Regions from separate parts of the Paracoccus ferrooxidans genome, predicted to be linked through region 1. Evidence: riboswitches for the same ligand, from Rfam matches in the RefSeq annotation. Region 1 holds a riboswitch; the other holds the start of a gene.
The links. A riboswitch is a leader RNA that binds a small molecule or an ion and turns the genes downstream of it on or off. The one in region 1 is predicted to bind cobalamin.

Region 1 (7,493 bases):
GGGTCAGGCGCAAGGGGCCGATCGCGGCGGCGGCGGCCAGCTGCGCCGGCGTGATCTGGCCGAAGGCGAAGCCCAGCAGCCAGCCGTTCGGTGCCGGGCCGGGGTCGGGCGGATGGGCGCCGGCGGTTCCGGTGGCGCTGTCGCATGGGTATTTGGGCAACAGAGAAGACGGCAGCGGGGTCGCGCCATGGGGCGGGGCGGGGGCGCGGCGCAGGTGGTCGCGCATCCGCCCGCGGCCGTCCTGCACGCCGCCTTGCATGAACCAATGCGCCAGGGCGATGGCGCGGGTGGCGGCCTGGGCGGTGTTATCGGCCTTGAGCGCCCAGTCGGCGCCGTCCGGCAGGATCAGCCAGCCTGGGCCCTGCGGGCGCAGCCTGATGTCCGCGGGCGTGTCGGCCAGCACCGGCGGGTCGGCATCGACGGCAAAGCCGAACTTGCCGGGCACCTGCGGCGCATCGGGCGCGGTCATCGCCTGGGCGATGGCCTCGGCCAGTTGCCAGGCCGGGCCGCCCATCGGGGCGAAGGGCGACAGGATCACGTTGCGCCGTGCCTCGGATTCTGGGTCGTCGTCGATCAGGCCGATGCCGGCCAGGGCGGCGACGGTCGCCGCATGGCCGGAAGGGTCCAGCCCGCGCAGTTGCAGGTTGGCGCGGCTGGTCAGGTCCATCAGCCCGTTGCCGTGCCGGGCCGAGAGTGCCGCGATCAGCCGTGCCTGGTCCGGTTCCAGCCGGCCGTTCCGCGCCCGGATGCGCAGCACCAGCCCGTCGCCCGATTGCATCGGCCGCAGCGCGCCGGGGCACCAGCCCTTGACGGCGAAGCTCATGGCGCCAGCTCCGCCAGGACCGAGTTGCGGCGGCTGACCCAGAGGCCCGATTCGAGCAGCCGCGCGAAAAGCGCGCGCATGGCGGCGAGCGCGGCGGGGTTTTCGCGTTCCATGAAGGCCAGGACCTCGGGCCGGCCCAGCGTGGCGTCGTGATAGAGGTCGAAGAGATGGCCGGGCACCACGCCGGCCAGGTTGGCGAAGGCGGCCATGTGGTCCAGCGTCGCCGCGATCTCGGCCGCGCCGCGAAAGCCGTGCCGCATCATGCCGTCGGCCCAGGCCGGATTGGCGGCGCGGGCGCGGGTGACGCGGGCGATTTCCTCGGCCAGGGTCCGGGCCCGCGGCTGGTCCGGGCGGGTGGCGTCGAGGTGGTAGAGCGCCGGCCGCGCGGCGCCGATCCGCGCCATGGCAGCGGCGAAGCCCGCCTCATGCGCGGCATAGTCGCCGGCCAGCAGCAGGTCGGATTCCGGCAGGTCCTGCGCATGGACGAAGGCATCGGCCTGGGCCAAGCGGTCGCGGATCGCCTGCGGCTGGTGGGTGATCCGGCCATCGGCGGCGATGGCATGGGAGGAGGCGGCCAGCCAGGCCTCGCCCGCCGCCTGCCGCGCCTCGTCGGTGAAGCTCTCGGCCAGGTCGGCGATGCCGAGGCCGTAAAGGCCGGGCCTGGGGCCGAAGACGCGGGGCGCGCGGTTGCGATAGGGGTTGTCGGTTGGGGTTTCGTCGCGGGCCGCCAGCGCCTCGGCCCCGGTCTCGAAAAGCTGGGCGAGGCCGGGGAAGATGTCGCGAAACAGGCCCGAGACCCGCAGCGTCACGTCGATCCGCGGCCGGCCAAGCTCGGCCAGGGGCAGGATCTCGATGCCCGCGACCCGGCCCGAGGCGCCGTCCCAGCGCGGGCTGAGGCCGGCGAGATGCAGCGCCATGGCGAATTCCTCGCCCGCCGTGCGCATGGTGGCGCTGCCCCAGAGGTCCACGACCAGGCCGCGGGGCCAGTCGCCATGGTCCTGCAGGTGGCGGCGCAGCAGTTCCTCGGCCAGTTTCACCCCCTGGGCATGGGCATTGCGCGAGGGCACGGCGCGGGGATCGACGGTGAAAAGGTTGCGCCCGGTCGGCAGCACGTCCTGCCGCCCCCGCGCCGGCGAGCCCGAGGGGCCGGGGGCGACCCGCTGGCCGGCCAGCGCGCGCGCCAGCCCTTCGCGTTCGGCCGCGCCGCAGGGGCCGGTGCCATAGACATGCAGCCCGTCGCCGAAGCGGCTGTCCTTGAGATCGCAGAGGAAGCGGTCGATCAGCGGGATCGCCTCGGCCGCCGCGGCGTCGGGGGGCAGGCCCAGGTCGGTTTCCACCCCGGCGGCGCGGGCCTCGTCGCGGATCGCCGCGATCAGCCGGTCGCGGCGGCGCGGGTCCAGCCCGTCGGCGGTGGAATATTCGTCGAGCAGCCGTTCCAGATGCGCGAGGTTCTCGGGCACCGCGGAATCCGCCAGCGGCGGCGGCAGGTGGCCCAGCGTCACGGCGGAAAGCCGGCGCTTGGCCTGCGCGGCCTCGCCCGGATCGTTGACGATGAAGGGATAGACCACGGGCAGGTCGGCCAGCAGCGCCTCGGGCCAGCATTCGTCCGACAGGGCAACCGACTTGCCGGGCAGCCATTCCAGCGTGCCATGCGCGCCCATGTGGATCAGCACGTCCGCCTGCGTGCGCAGCCACAGGTAGAAGGCGACATATTCATGGCGCGGGGTGCGCGTCAGGTCGTGGTAGTCGTCGGCGCGGGTCTTTGCCTCGCCGCGTTCGGGTTGCAGGGCGATCAGGTCGGCGCCGTGGCGGAGGGCGGCGAAGCGGAAGCCGTCGGGGGGCTCGCCCCATGCGGCGGCGAGGTCGTCGCGCAGGCGTTGCGGCAGGCGGGCCAGCGCCCGGCGGTAGTCCGAGAGCGGCCAGTGGATGCGCTCGGCGGTCAGCCGCCGGCCCAGGTCGTCATGGGAAAGCCCGAGGATCGCGCCGCAGGAGGCCAGCGCGTCCAGTCCGACCGCATGGGCCAGCTGATGCGTCTTGCCGGGATAGGTGGACAGCACCACCGCGCGGCGTGTCGCCTGCCGCAGCCGGTGCCAGGCGGTGATCCGCGCCACCGCCGCGTCGATGCGGTCCGGGTCGGGGGCATGGATCACGCGGGCGAATTGCAGGTCGGGGTCGCGCTCTTGCGGTTCCTTGAAGCTGATCGCGCCCAGGAATATGCGGCCGTCCACCTCGGGCAGCACGACATGCATCGCCAGGTCGGCGGCGGAAAGCCCGCGGTCCTCGGCCGCCCAGAGGGCGCGGGGCGCGGTGGACAGCGCCACCTGAAAGACCGGGCAATCCGTGCCGTCGAAGGGCGTGGCGCCGGCATCGTCGCGGGCGGAAAAGGCGGTCAGGTTCACCACCGCGACAAGGCCGGGCAGGTGCGGCGCCAGCCAGTCGGCAAAGCCCGGCGCCTTCAGCGAGGGCGCAAAGACCCCGGTCGCGGCAAAGCCGGCCGTGCGCAGGGCGCGGATCATCGCATCCACCGGCGCAAGGTCCGCCGCGGTCAGGTAGCTGCGATAGAAGCTGACCAGCACGCCGGGTTCGGGGTCGGGCCGGGGGCGGTCGATGACGCCGCGGTCGGGATCGTAGAAGCCGAAGTCAGGGATCGTGGCCTGCCCCTGGACCGGGGCGGCGGGCAGGCCGGCGGCCCCGGCCAGTTCCGCCAGCGCCATCTGCGCCGCGACCGCGCCGCCCTGGTCGCAAAGCGCCGCCAGCCGATGCAGCAGCGGCAGCGGCAGGGTGGAAAACCGCTCCAGCGTCGGGTCGGGACGCCCGTCCGCCGGCAGGAAGGCCAGGGCGATCCCGCGGCGGCGGGCCAGATCCTGAAGGCTGGCGACGCCGTAATGCCAATAGGGCTCGCCGCCGATCAGCCGGACCAGCACGGCGCGGGCGCCGGAAAGCGTTGCCTCGCAATACTGATCGACCGAGACCGGGTGCCGCAGCGCCGAGAGGTTGCACAGCCGCAGCGAAGGCAGCCCCCCGGCAGCGCGATGCCAGCCCGCCGCGAAAGCGCCGAGGTCGCTGTCGGAATAGGACAGCACGACCAGGTCGGCGGGGCCTTGGCCGGGGTCGGTCGGAACCTCGGTCTCTTCCAGCCCACGGCTTTCGCGGAAGACGACATGCATCGTCAGGCAGCCAGGACCGCCCGGATCGCGGCCTCGTCGATGTCGTCATGTTCGGCGATCACCACCAGGCGCGAGGCGCGGGGGGCGTCGCCCCAGGGCCGGTCGTATTGGTGCCGCACCCGCTCGCCCACCGCCTGCACCAGAAGGCGCATGGGCTTGCCGGCGACGGCGACATGGCCCTTGACCCGCAGGATGTTCTGTTCGCGGGCCAGCCGCTCGATGCGGGCGGCAAGCTCGCCGGGGTCGGCGATCTCGGCCAGCTCGATCACCACCGAATCGAAATCGTCGTGTTCGTGGTCGTCGGCGCCGTCGTGGTGGCTGGGGCGGGCGGCCAGGTCATCCTCGGCCGCGGCACCCAGGCCCAGGATCACCCGCGGGTCGATCACCCCGTCGGTCAAGGGCAGGATCGGCAGCTTGCGCGGCGCCTCGGCCTCGATCACCGCGCGGGCGGCGGCCAGCCCGGCATCGCCGGCCAGGTCGGCCTTGGACAGCAGCACGATGTCGGCGCAGGCGATCTGGTCCTCGAACACCTCGGACAGGGGCGTCTCGTGGTCGAGGCTGTCGTCGGCGGCGCGCTGCGCCTCGACCGCGGCCTCGTCGGGGGCGAAGCGGCCCGCCGCCACCGCCTCGGCATCGGCGAGTGCGATCACCCCATCCACGGTGATGCGCGAGCGGATCGCCGGCCAGTCGAAGGCCTTCAGCAAGGGCTTGGGCAGGGCCAGGCCCGAGGTCTCGATCAGGATGTGGTCGGGCTTGACCGGCATCGCCATCAGCCGTTCCAGCGTCGGGATGAAATCGTCGGCGACGGTGCAGCAGATGCAACCGTTCGACAGCTCCATGATGTTCTCGGCCGGGCAATTCTCGTCGGCGCAGGATTTCAGGATCTCGCCGTCGACGCCCATGGTGCCGAATTCGTTGACCAGCACCGCCAGCCGCTTGCCCTGCGGCTGCGACATCAGGTGGCGGATCAGCGTGGTCTTGCCGGCGCCCAGAAAGCCGGTGATGACGGTGACGGGGGTCTTGGTCAGGTCGCTCATCTTCTATCCAATCGGGGGAATGCGCGCGAGGCTGCGCTTGCGGAAAATCGTGACGCGCTCGCGCCAGGGCACGATGCCGTCGGGGGCCTGGGCATAGGCGGCGGCGCCCAGCAGGATCTCGGTCGCGTCCTCGGCCGACATGCGGCCGTAGACATAGGTCCAGCGGCCCGGCGCCGACAGCGCGATGGCGGCGCCGTTGGCGCAGGCGGACAGGCATTCGACGGGGACGATGCGCACGCCGTCGGGGGCGCCTTCGGCCGCCAGCGCGTCATGCAGCCGCGCGCCGGGCACGGGCTCGCCCTCGGGGACGGGCTGGCCGGCGCGGCAGGTGATGCAGACATGCAGCGTGACGGTCATGCGCCCTTCATCCCTCAAGGCGGCACGAGGCAGGGGACCAGCGCCCAAGCCCCAGCGGGAACACCCCGTCCGCCGGTCAATCCTTCGCGCGCTGGCAGGTCTCCCGGCTTGCGGATTCGGGCCTGGGCCCACGGCCGCCCCGCCTTCCCGGCGTCTCGCCAGTGGCCTCGGGGCGACCTTTCCGGTCACGGTCGCGGGGGCGGCTGCTTCCAGGCGGTTGCCTGTCGCATTCCCTCTTCGCCTGTCGTAGGACAGGAACCAGCGCCTCTCGTCTGTGCGCGCCCGGTCCCGACTTGTCAAGCGAAGGAGTGCCCGATGCAGACCGACGACAATACCCGCCACGCCGAGAAGATGGCCCGGATCAAGGCCGCCCGCGACCGGATGATGGCCGAGAAGCAGGGCGAGAAGGGCCTGGTCATCGTCCATACCGGCAAGGGCAAGGGCAAGTCGTCCTCGGGCTTCGGCATGATCCTGCGCTGCATCGCCCATGGCATGCCCTGTGCGGTGGTGCAGTTCATCAAGGGCGCCTGGGACACCGGCGAGCGGCGGTTGCTGACCACGCATTTCGGCGACCTGTGCCAGTTCCACGCCATGGGCGAGGGCTTCACCTGGGAAACCCAGGACCGCGAGCGCGACATCGCCGCCGCCCGCGCCGGCTGGGAAAAGGCCAAGGAGCTGATCCGCGATCCGCAGATCCGCATGGTCCTGCTGGACGAGATCAACATCGCGCTGCGCTATGACTACCTGGACCTGGACGAGGTGCTGGATTTCCTGCGCAGCGAAAAGCCGCCGATGACGCATGTGGTCCTGACCGGACGCAACGCCAAGCCGGAACTGATCGAGCTTGCCGATCTTGTGTCCGAGATGGAGCAGGTCAAGCACCCCTTCCGCGATGGCATCAAGGCGCAACCGGGGGTGGAGTTCTAGCCTGTTTCCTGTCATCTGCCGCTTGTGCAGGACCAGTGAATTCGAAAGGATGTTCGGACATGTTTGCGAGACAAGGCCTTGTGGCGCTGCTGGCGATCTGCCCCGTCTCGGCGGCCTGGGCCGTGCCCGCCACCGAAGAGGGGGCCGCGCGGCTGAGCGGCGTTTTCCAGACCTATTTCGGCGGCACCGAGGGCGTGGTCGCCGTCACCCCCCAGGGCGAAAGCTATGAGCTGCGGATCGACCCGGCGCCGCTGCTGGCGCAGGTTCCGGCCGAGCAGGCCCAGGTCAGCGTCTCGGCCCTGACCTATCGGCTGACCGACAATGGCGACGGCAGCTGGGGCGTCAGCGAGGACCAGGTGCTGAGCTGGTCGGTGGTGGTGCCGCGCCTGTTCGAGCAGAAGGGCACGACCAAGGTCGAATCCACCGGCATCTGGGACGAGGGGCTGATGAGTTTCCGCGAACAGACGGCGGTGATGACGGATTACGTCATCGAGTCGGTGCAATATGCGCCCCCGCCGCCGCCCGGCGCCGAAGCCGCGCCCGAACAGCCCCCGGCCGAGCCCGAGGTGGTCTCGCGCGATCACCAGCGCACGGCGCGGATGGAGGTGTCGCTGACCGGCGCGCCCGGCAAGGCCGGCGGCGTCGACCAGGCCATGAGCTTCACCGCCGAGGGGCTGGAGCAGTCGCAGGAGATCCTGATGGGTCCGGGCGGCCAGCCGATGACCTTCCAGATCACCGCGCCCGGCTACGAGGGCAGCGGCCAGATCACCGGCGCGCGCACCGAAGGCATGCTGTCCCTGCTCGCCTGGTTCGTCGCCCATCCGTCCGAGGAGCTGATCAAGGGCTCGCAGGACGGGCTGCGCGACAAGCTGGCCGCCGCCATGCCGCTGTGGGACGACCTGTCGATGGACGCGGTCCTGCATGATCTGAAGATCGGCTCTCCGCTGGGCGAATTCGGCCTTGCCTCGACCAAGGTGACGGTCGGCCTGTCCGGCGCCACCGCCGATGGCCGGCTGCACGAACGGGTGGCGCTGTCGGGCGTGACCGTGCCCGAGGGCGTGCTGCCGCCCTGGGTCGAGCCGATCCTGCCGCAAGAGGTGACGCTGGACTTCACCGCCTCGGGCTTCGATCTGGCGGCGCCGGCGAAGATGCTGATCGAGGGCTTCGACCTGGCCGCCGAGG
Region 2 (7,493 bases), on a different replicon from region 1:
GTCGCCACCGTGGTCGTCGCCTCCTGGGTGGGGGACATCGACCGCGACCGCGCCCGCCGCATCCTCGAGGGCGAGGACGTGCCGACGCTGGACGTGCTGGACGAGGACGCGCCGATGTCGCAGCCCCAGCATGGCTGACGAAGTCGCCTCGCGGGGCTGAACGGGGCCCGCGCGACCGGCCCCGCCAGCCCCCGAGAAGACGGCCTGCGCCTTCCCTCCCGATGGCGCAGGCCATTTCACGTCAGGGGATGCCGGCGGCGAAGCCCTCGTCCGTCAGGATCTCGTCCGTCAGGATCCCGATCAGCGCCTGCTGCGCCCGCGTGCGATAGCGCTGCGGATTGGTCAGCAGCGAGAACGGCCGCTCTGCCCCCGGCAGCGGCAGGGTGCGGATCCAGCCGGCGGCGGCGGGCCGCGCCACCGCGCGTTGCGACAGCGCGGCAAGGCATTGGCTGGCGGCCACCGCGTTCAGCACCGCCTCGTTCGAGGGCAGTTCCAGCGCCAGGGGCAGCCCGGCCACGGAAAGCCCCTGCCCGGCCATCCAGGTCTCGAACTCGGACCGGGTGCCCGAGCCCGGCTCGCGCAGGATCCAGTTCTGCGCCGCCAGCCCGGCCAGGGGCACGGCGTCGCGCCCGGCCCAGGGGTGATCGGTCGCCATGACCAGCACCAGCCGGTCGCGCGCCACCACCTGCCGGTGCAACTCGCCATGCGCCACCGCGCCCTCGACCAGCCCCAGGTCGGCGCCGCCCTCCTGCACCGCATCGGCGACCTGGGTGGTGTTGCTGACGGTCAGCCGCAGCTCGATCCCCGGATGCATCTCGCGCAGCGCGACCAGCCGCGGCGGCAGCCAGTAGCTGGCGACGGTCTGGCTGGCATGGACCCGCAGCCGCCCGCGCGGCTCGCGCGCCAGATCCTCCAGCACCATCTCGGCCGTCTCGGCGCGGTCCAGCACCGCGCGCGCCTCGGCCATGAAGGCTTCGCCGGTCTCGGTCAGCACGATGCGCCGCCCCACCCGGTCGAAGAAACGCACGCCATGCCGCGCCTCCAGCGCCGAGACGGCGGCGCTGACCGCCGATTGCGTCAGGTTCAGCGCCTCGGCCGCGCGGGTGACATGCTGCCGCTCGGCCACGGCAAGGAAGATGCGGAGCTGTTCCAGCGTCATGGCCAACTGATAAGTAAAATCGAACGATATGGCAAATATAATGCGATGGATTGAACGTGCATCCGGGACCATGTTCCGCCTTGCAAGCAAGGAAACGCGATCATGTCCTCGACCGAGCAGAACCAGCAAACATCTTCCGCGATCACGGCCTGGCTTTCCGCCACGCTGCCGGGGCTGGGGCTGACCTTCGGCATCGCGGTCCTGGCGACGGCGGTGCAGCGCTTCTCGGGCATCCCGGCGCTCAGCCCGCTGGTGGTGGCCATGGTGCTGGGCATGGCGCTGCGCAACCTGGCCGGCACGCCCGAGGCGGCGCGGCCGGGCATCGGCTTTTCGCTGCGCCGCGTCTTGCGTTTCGCCATCGTGCTGCTGGGCTTCCAGCTGACGCTGGAGCAGTTGCGCGCCGTGGGCCTGCCGGGGGTAGCGGTGATCGCGGTGGTGCTGGCCGCGACCTTCGTCTTCACCAAATGGGCCGGGCGGGCGCTGGGGGTCGAGGCGCGGCTGGCCGAGCTGATCGCGGCCGGCACCTCGGTCTGCGGCGCCTCGGCGGTGATCGCGACGAACACGGTCACGCGCGGCACGGACGAGGACGTGGCCTATGCCATCGCCTGCGTGACGGTCTTCGGCTCGCTCTCGATGATCGCCATGCCGCTGCTGGGCGAGATGATGGCGATGGGGCCTTCGCATTACGGCATCTGGGTCGGCGCCACCGTGCATGAGGTGGCGCAGGTCGTCGGCGCCGGTTTCCAGCATGGCGCCGAGGCCGGGCAGGCCGCGACCGTGGCCAAGCTGAGCCGGGTGATGCTGCTGGCGCCGCTGATCCTGGTGCTGGGCGCGCTGGCGCGCCGCGGCGGCAAGGCCGCGCATGGCTCGGCGCCGACGCCCTGGTTCGTGCTGGGCTTCATCGCCGTCGTGCTGCTGAACAGCGCCCTGCCCTTGCCCGAGGCGCTGCATACCGAGGTGGTCGGCCTGACCGCCTTTCTGCTGACCATGGCGCTGGCGGCGATGGGGCTCGAAACCGACATCCGCAAGCTGCGCGCCAAGGGCGTCCGGCCGCTGGCGCTTGGCGCGCTGGCCTGGCTGTTCATCTCGACCCTGGGCCTGGGGCTGGTCGCGCTGCTGTGACGGCGCGGCATTGAGCCGCCCCGCCGCGATGCCTAGATTGGGCGCGATCCGCCAAAGGACCGCGCCCATGGCCCTAAAGCCCGCCGACCCCCGTCCGATGACCCGGCGCGAGACCGAGGTCCGCCGCTTCGTCCGCGCCCGCTATGGCCCGCGCGGCACGCTGGCGCTGCATCGCCACGCGCTCGGCCTCGACCTGCTGCGTGCGCCGGTGAACGTCATGCTGTCGCCGCTGTTCCTGCTGGTGCGGCTGGCCGCGCCGCTTCTGCGCCGGATCGGGCTGCGGCGCGCTGGCGACTGGCTGTCGCGCCGGCAGATCTTCCTGAAATCCGACGTGGCGCAAAGGATCGAGGCGGACCTGGCCCATTTCATTGACGACCTGGCCGAAAAGGGGCTGGCGCCCCGGGCCGCGCCGCAAAGCGTCGCCCGCGCCGTCTCGGACTATGCCGAGACCCGCAATGCGGTCTCCGAGATCACCACCTCGGTCCTGGTGCTGGGCTCGGGGCTCTTGCTGTTCCACCGCGCCACGCCGGGGGTGATCTCGCTGGCCGGGCCGGTCGCGCATCTGCGGGCGCAGGCGCAGGCGGTCGAGGATTTCGCGCTGGGAAGCTGGGCCGGCCGCATGTGGTATGGCGCCTTCCCACGAGAGCTTTCCAGCGTGGATCTGCTGCTGACCGGGGTGGTGCTGGCCATGCTCGCCTCGGTCCTGACCACCTTTGCCGGGCTGGCCGCCGATCCGGTCCAGCTTTGGACCGGCATCCACAAGCGCCGGGTGCTGCGGCTGCTGCGCCGGCTGGACCGGGCCGAGGACGGGCCGGGGCTGGGGCGCGAACATGTGCTGGCCCGGCTGGGCGACCTGTCGGATGCGGCGCTGAGCCTGTGGCGCAGCTTCAAGGGCTAGGCCAAAGCACGGTTCCATCGATCCCGGCCAGGTCGCGGCGTCCGGTCAGGGCCATGGCGACCTCCAGCTCGGCGCGCAGGATGGTCAGCATATGCGCGACCCCCGCCGCGCCGCCCACCGCCAGGGCATGGATCTGCGGCCGCCCGACCAGCACCGCCGCGGCGCCCGGGCCAGGGCCTTCAGCGCATCGGTGCCGCGGCGGATTCCGCCGTCGCACAGCACCGGAATGCGCCCGGCGACCTGGCGGGCGACGACCGGCAGAGCCTCGGCCCTCGCCGGCAGCGTGTCGAGCGCCCGGCCGCCGTGGTTCGAGACGATCACCCCGTCCGCACCCACCGCCACGGCGCGCTCGGCATCATGCGCCGACATGATGCCCTTCAGGATCACCGGCAACCGGGTCTGCGACTTCCGCCGCGCTCTTTGATCTGGCGCGCGGTCACGACGGTGACGGTCCGTGGCGTGTCGAGCAGCGGCGGGGTGATCTTGTCCGAGGCGCTTTCGGTGGTCTTGTAGCTGGTCTCGGCCTCGCTGCCCTGCTGGCGGCGGATGACCGCCGTGTCCAGCGTCACGGTGTCCTGCGCCTGGGCGGGGCCGCCGACCCCCGCGAAAATGGCAAGGACCGGAAGCAGGCCCAGGGTCGGCAGCAATTGCGCGGCAGACCCCGAGGCTGGCGGTTTGGGATGGGTTTTGTTCATGGGTTATCCCGGCACAAAGATGCCCCGCCTTCCGCCAGCAGGCAGAGGCGACATTAAGTGATGTTTTATCAATAGCTTGCGCTTTATCGCGCCAGAACGGGAACGGGAACGGGAACCCCGGCTCACGTGCGCGCGATCCACGCAAGAGGGCGAATTGTCGCTTTGTCAAACGACGCGACGTCATTCCATGCCATGTCCCCGCGCCTGTTGCCATATTCCAACAGGCCCGCAGGTGGGGCGGTCCGTGGCCGCAGCCCGTCCACCGCCATGGCCCGGCGGCAAATCGAGCCCCTGGCGCGATCCGGGAACCCCACCAGATATTCCGGGCGCGGCCCGGCCATCCACTAAATATGGATTGACCCGGCCCGTGACCCGTGGCTAACTGCCGGGGTCATGGTTGCCCTGGGGCCGACTCGGGGATGAAAAGGGAAGCCGGTGAAAAGCCGGCACTGCCCCCGCAGCTGTAAGCGGCGAGCGACGCTGGAATGCCACTGGGGCCAAGGCTCCGGGAAGGCCGGCTAAGCCGAGACCCGCAAGTCAGAAGACCTGCCATGGCGCGAAAGGACGAAACCGTGCGGCGGGCGCGGGGCTGGAACAGGGTCCGGTGGCACGCCCATCGGCCCGGCCCCCTCTTGCCGACAGAACAGAAGGAGCCGAGCCATGTCCATCACCGTTTACTCCAAGCCCGCCTGCGTGCAATGCACCGCCACCACGCGGGCGCTCGACGCGCGCGGCCTGGCCTATCAACTGATCGACCTGACCGAGGACGACGCGGCGATGGAACTGGTCGTCTCGCTGGGCTATCGCCAGGCCCCGGTGGTCGTCGCCGGCGATGCGCATTGGGCGGGCTTCCGGCCCGACATGATCGGCCGGCTGTCCTGACCGGCGCCATGGGCGGGCTGGTCTATTATTCCTCGGCCTCGGGGAACACCGCGCGCTTCGTGGCGCGGCTGGGGCTGGCGGCCGGGCGCATCCCGGTCTCGCCGTGCGATCCGCTGCCCGAGGCGGCAACGCCCTATGTGCTGATCTGCCCGACCTATGCCGACGGGACCGGCCGGGGCGCGGTGCCCAAGCAGGTGATCCGCTTCCTGAACGATCCCGCCCGCCGCGCCGGCCTGCGCGGCGTCATCGCCGCCGGCAACCGCAATTTCGGGGCGACCTATGCCTTGGCCGGCCGGGTGATTTCTGACAAGTGCAACGTCCCCGTGCTGTATCGATTCGAGCTGGCGGGGACTGATCTGGACATTTCCCGCGTGCAGGCGGGGCTTGAGAAATTCTGGGGGACGGAATGCTTGACGATGGCGTAAAGGCCGAGCTGGACTATCACGCGCTGAACGCGATGCTGAACCTTTACGACGGCGAGGGCCGCATCCGCTTCGACGCGGATCGCAAGGCCGCGCGGCAGTATTTCCTGCAGCATGTCAACCAGAACACCGTCTTCTTCCACTCGCTGGACGAGAAGCTGGGCTACCTGGTGGACGAAGGCTATTACGAGGCCGAAGTCCTGGACCAGTATCCGCGCGCCTTCCTGCACCGGATCTGGGACGCGGCCTATGCGCGCAAGTTCCGCTTTCCGACCTTCCTGGGCGCCTTCAAGTATTATACCAGCTACACGCTGAAGACCCGCGACGGGCGGCGCTATCTGGAACGCTACGAGGACAGGGTGGTCATGGTCGCGCTGGCCTTGGCGCGCGGCGACGAGGATCTCGCCATGCGCTTCATGGAGGAAATCCTGTCGGGCCGGTTCCAGCCCGCGACGCCGACCTTCCTGAACGCCGGCAAGAAATCGCGCGGCGAACTGATCTCGTGCTTCCTGCTGCGGCTGGAGGACAACATGGAAAGCATCGGCCGCGGCATCAATTCGGCGCTGCAGCTTTCCAAGCGCGGCGGCGGCGTCGCCCTGATGCTGACCAACCTGCGCGAGGCCGGGGCGCCGATCAAGGGGATCGAGAACCAGTCCTCGGGCGTCATCCCGGTGATGAAACTGCTGGAGGACAGCTTTTCCTATGCCAACCAGCTGGGCGCGCGGCAAGGCGCGGGGGCGGTCTACCTGAACGCGCATCACCCCGACATCCTGCGCTTCCTGGACACCAAGCGCGAGAATGCCGACGAGAAGATCCGCATCAAGACGCTGTCGCTCGGCGTGGTGATCCCGGACGTGACCTTCGAACTGGCCAAGAAGAACGAGGACATGTACCTGTTCTCGCCCCATGACGTGGAAAAGGTCTATGGCATGGCCTTCTCGGAGATTTCCGTCACCGAGAAATATGCCGAGATGGTGGACGACAAGCGCATCCGCAAGAAAAAGATCAACGCCCGCGCCTTCTTCCAGACCCTGGCCGAGATCCAGTTCGAAAGCGGCTATCCCTATATCATGTTCGAGGACACGGTGAACCGCGCCAACCCGGTCGCCGGCCGCATCAGCATGTCGAACCTGTGCAGCGAGATCCTGCAGGTCAACGAGGCCAGCACCTTCGACGAGGATCTGAGCTATCGCCACCTCGGCACGGATATTTCCTGCAACCTCGGCTCGCTCAACATCGCCGCGACCATGGACGGGCCGGATTTCGGCGCCACGGTCGAGGCGGCGATCCGGGCGCTGACCGCGGTGTCGGAAATGTCGGCGATCGAGGCCGTGCCCTCGATCCGGCGCGGCAACGACGAGGCCCATGCGGTGGGGCTGGGCCAGATGAACCTGCACGGGTTCCTGGCGCGCGAGCGCATCCATTACGGCAGCCCCGAGGGGATCGAGTTCACCTCGGTCTATTTCGCCGCCGTCGCCTATCACGCCATCCGCGCCTCAAACCTGTTGGCGCAGGAAAAGGGCCGCAGCTTCAAGGATTTCGAGACGTCGAAATATGCCGACGGCACGTTCTTCGACAAATACGTGACGCGCGACTGGCTGCCGACGCTGCCCGATGTCGCGCGGGTGTTCGAGGGTGTCGCGCTGCCCACGCGCGAGGACTGGGCCGCGCTGCGGGACGCGGTGATGCGGCATGGGCTTTACAACCGCAACCTGCAGGCGGTGCCGCCCACCGGCTCGATCAGCTATATCAACAACTCGACCAGCTCGATCCACCCGATCGTCGCCAAGATCGAGATCCGCAAGGAAGGCAAGATCGGCCGGGTCTATTACCCCGCCGCCTTCATGTCGAACGAGAACCTGGACTATTACCGCGACGCCTACGAGATCGGCCCCGAGGCGATCATCGACACCTATGCGGCGGCGACCGAACATGTCGACCAGGGCCTGTCGCTGACGCTGTTCTTCCCGGCCGAGGCCACGACGCGCGACATCAACCGCGCCCAGATCCATGCCTGGAAGAAGGGCATCAAGACGATCTATTACATCCGGCTGCGCCAGACCGCGCTGGAGGGCACCGAGGTGCAGGGCTGCGTTTCCTGCACGCTTTGAGGCGGGGGCTGTCTGCCCCCGCACCCCCGAGGATATTTGGACACGAAAGAAAGGGTCTTCGGATGAAGGACCATGCGCCGCGCACGCCCCTGCGGGCCATCAACTGGAACCGGCTGGAGGACGAGAAGGACCTGGAGGTCTGGAACCGGCTGACGGTGAATTTCTGGCTGCCCGAGAAGGTGCCGCTGTCGAACGACGTGCAGA

Region 2: another riboswitch for cobalamin. It lies ahead of nrdH (glutaredoxin-like protein NrdH); the one in region 1 lies ahead of E3U26_RS09705 (DUF1636 family protein).

Annotation. Positions count from the first base shown of each region.
Region 1 covers NZ_CP038198.1:1,929,056-1,936,548, forward strand. The annotation lists gene E3U26_RS09690 (ferredoxin-like domain-containing protein) at 1-823, opposite strand, end outside; gene cobN (cobaltochelatase subunit CobN) at 820-3,990, opposite strand; gene cobW (cobalamin biosynthesis protein CobW) at 3,993-5,027, opposite strand; gene E3U26_RS09705 (DUF1636 family protein) at 5,031-5,384, opposite strand; cobalamin riboswitch at 5,461-5,662, opposite strand; gene cobO (cob(I)yrinic acid a,c-diamide adenosyltransferase) at 5,700-6,311, shown strand; gene E3U26_RS09715 (hypothetical protein) at 6,371-7,493, shown strand, end outside.
Region 2 covers NZ_CP038202.1:1,204,198-1,211,690, forward strand. The annotation lists gene E3U26_RS22885 (C4-dicarboxylate transporter DctA) at 1-138, shown strand, start outside; gene E3U26_RS22890 (LysR family transcriptional regulator) at 242-1,159, opposite strand; gene E3U26_RS22895 (YeiH family protein) at 1,262-2,281, shown strand; gene E3U26_RS22900 (DUF6635 family protein) at 2,349-3,179, shown strand; partial or broken gene E3U26_RS22905 (alpha-hydroxy-acid oxidizing protein) at 3,169-4,088, opposite strand; cobalamin riboswitch at 4,252-4,442, shown strand; gene nrdH (glutaredoxin-like protein NrdH) at 4,535-4,756, shown strand; gene nrdI (class Ib ribonucleoside-diphosphate reductase assembly flavoprotein NrdI) at 4,765-5,181, shown strand; gene nrdE (class 1b ribonucleoside-diphosphate reductase subunit alpha) at 5,163-7,289, shown strand; gene nrdF (class 1b ribonucleoside-diphosphate reductase subunit beta) at 7,352-7,493, shown strand, end outside.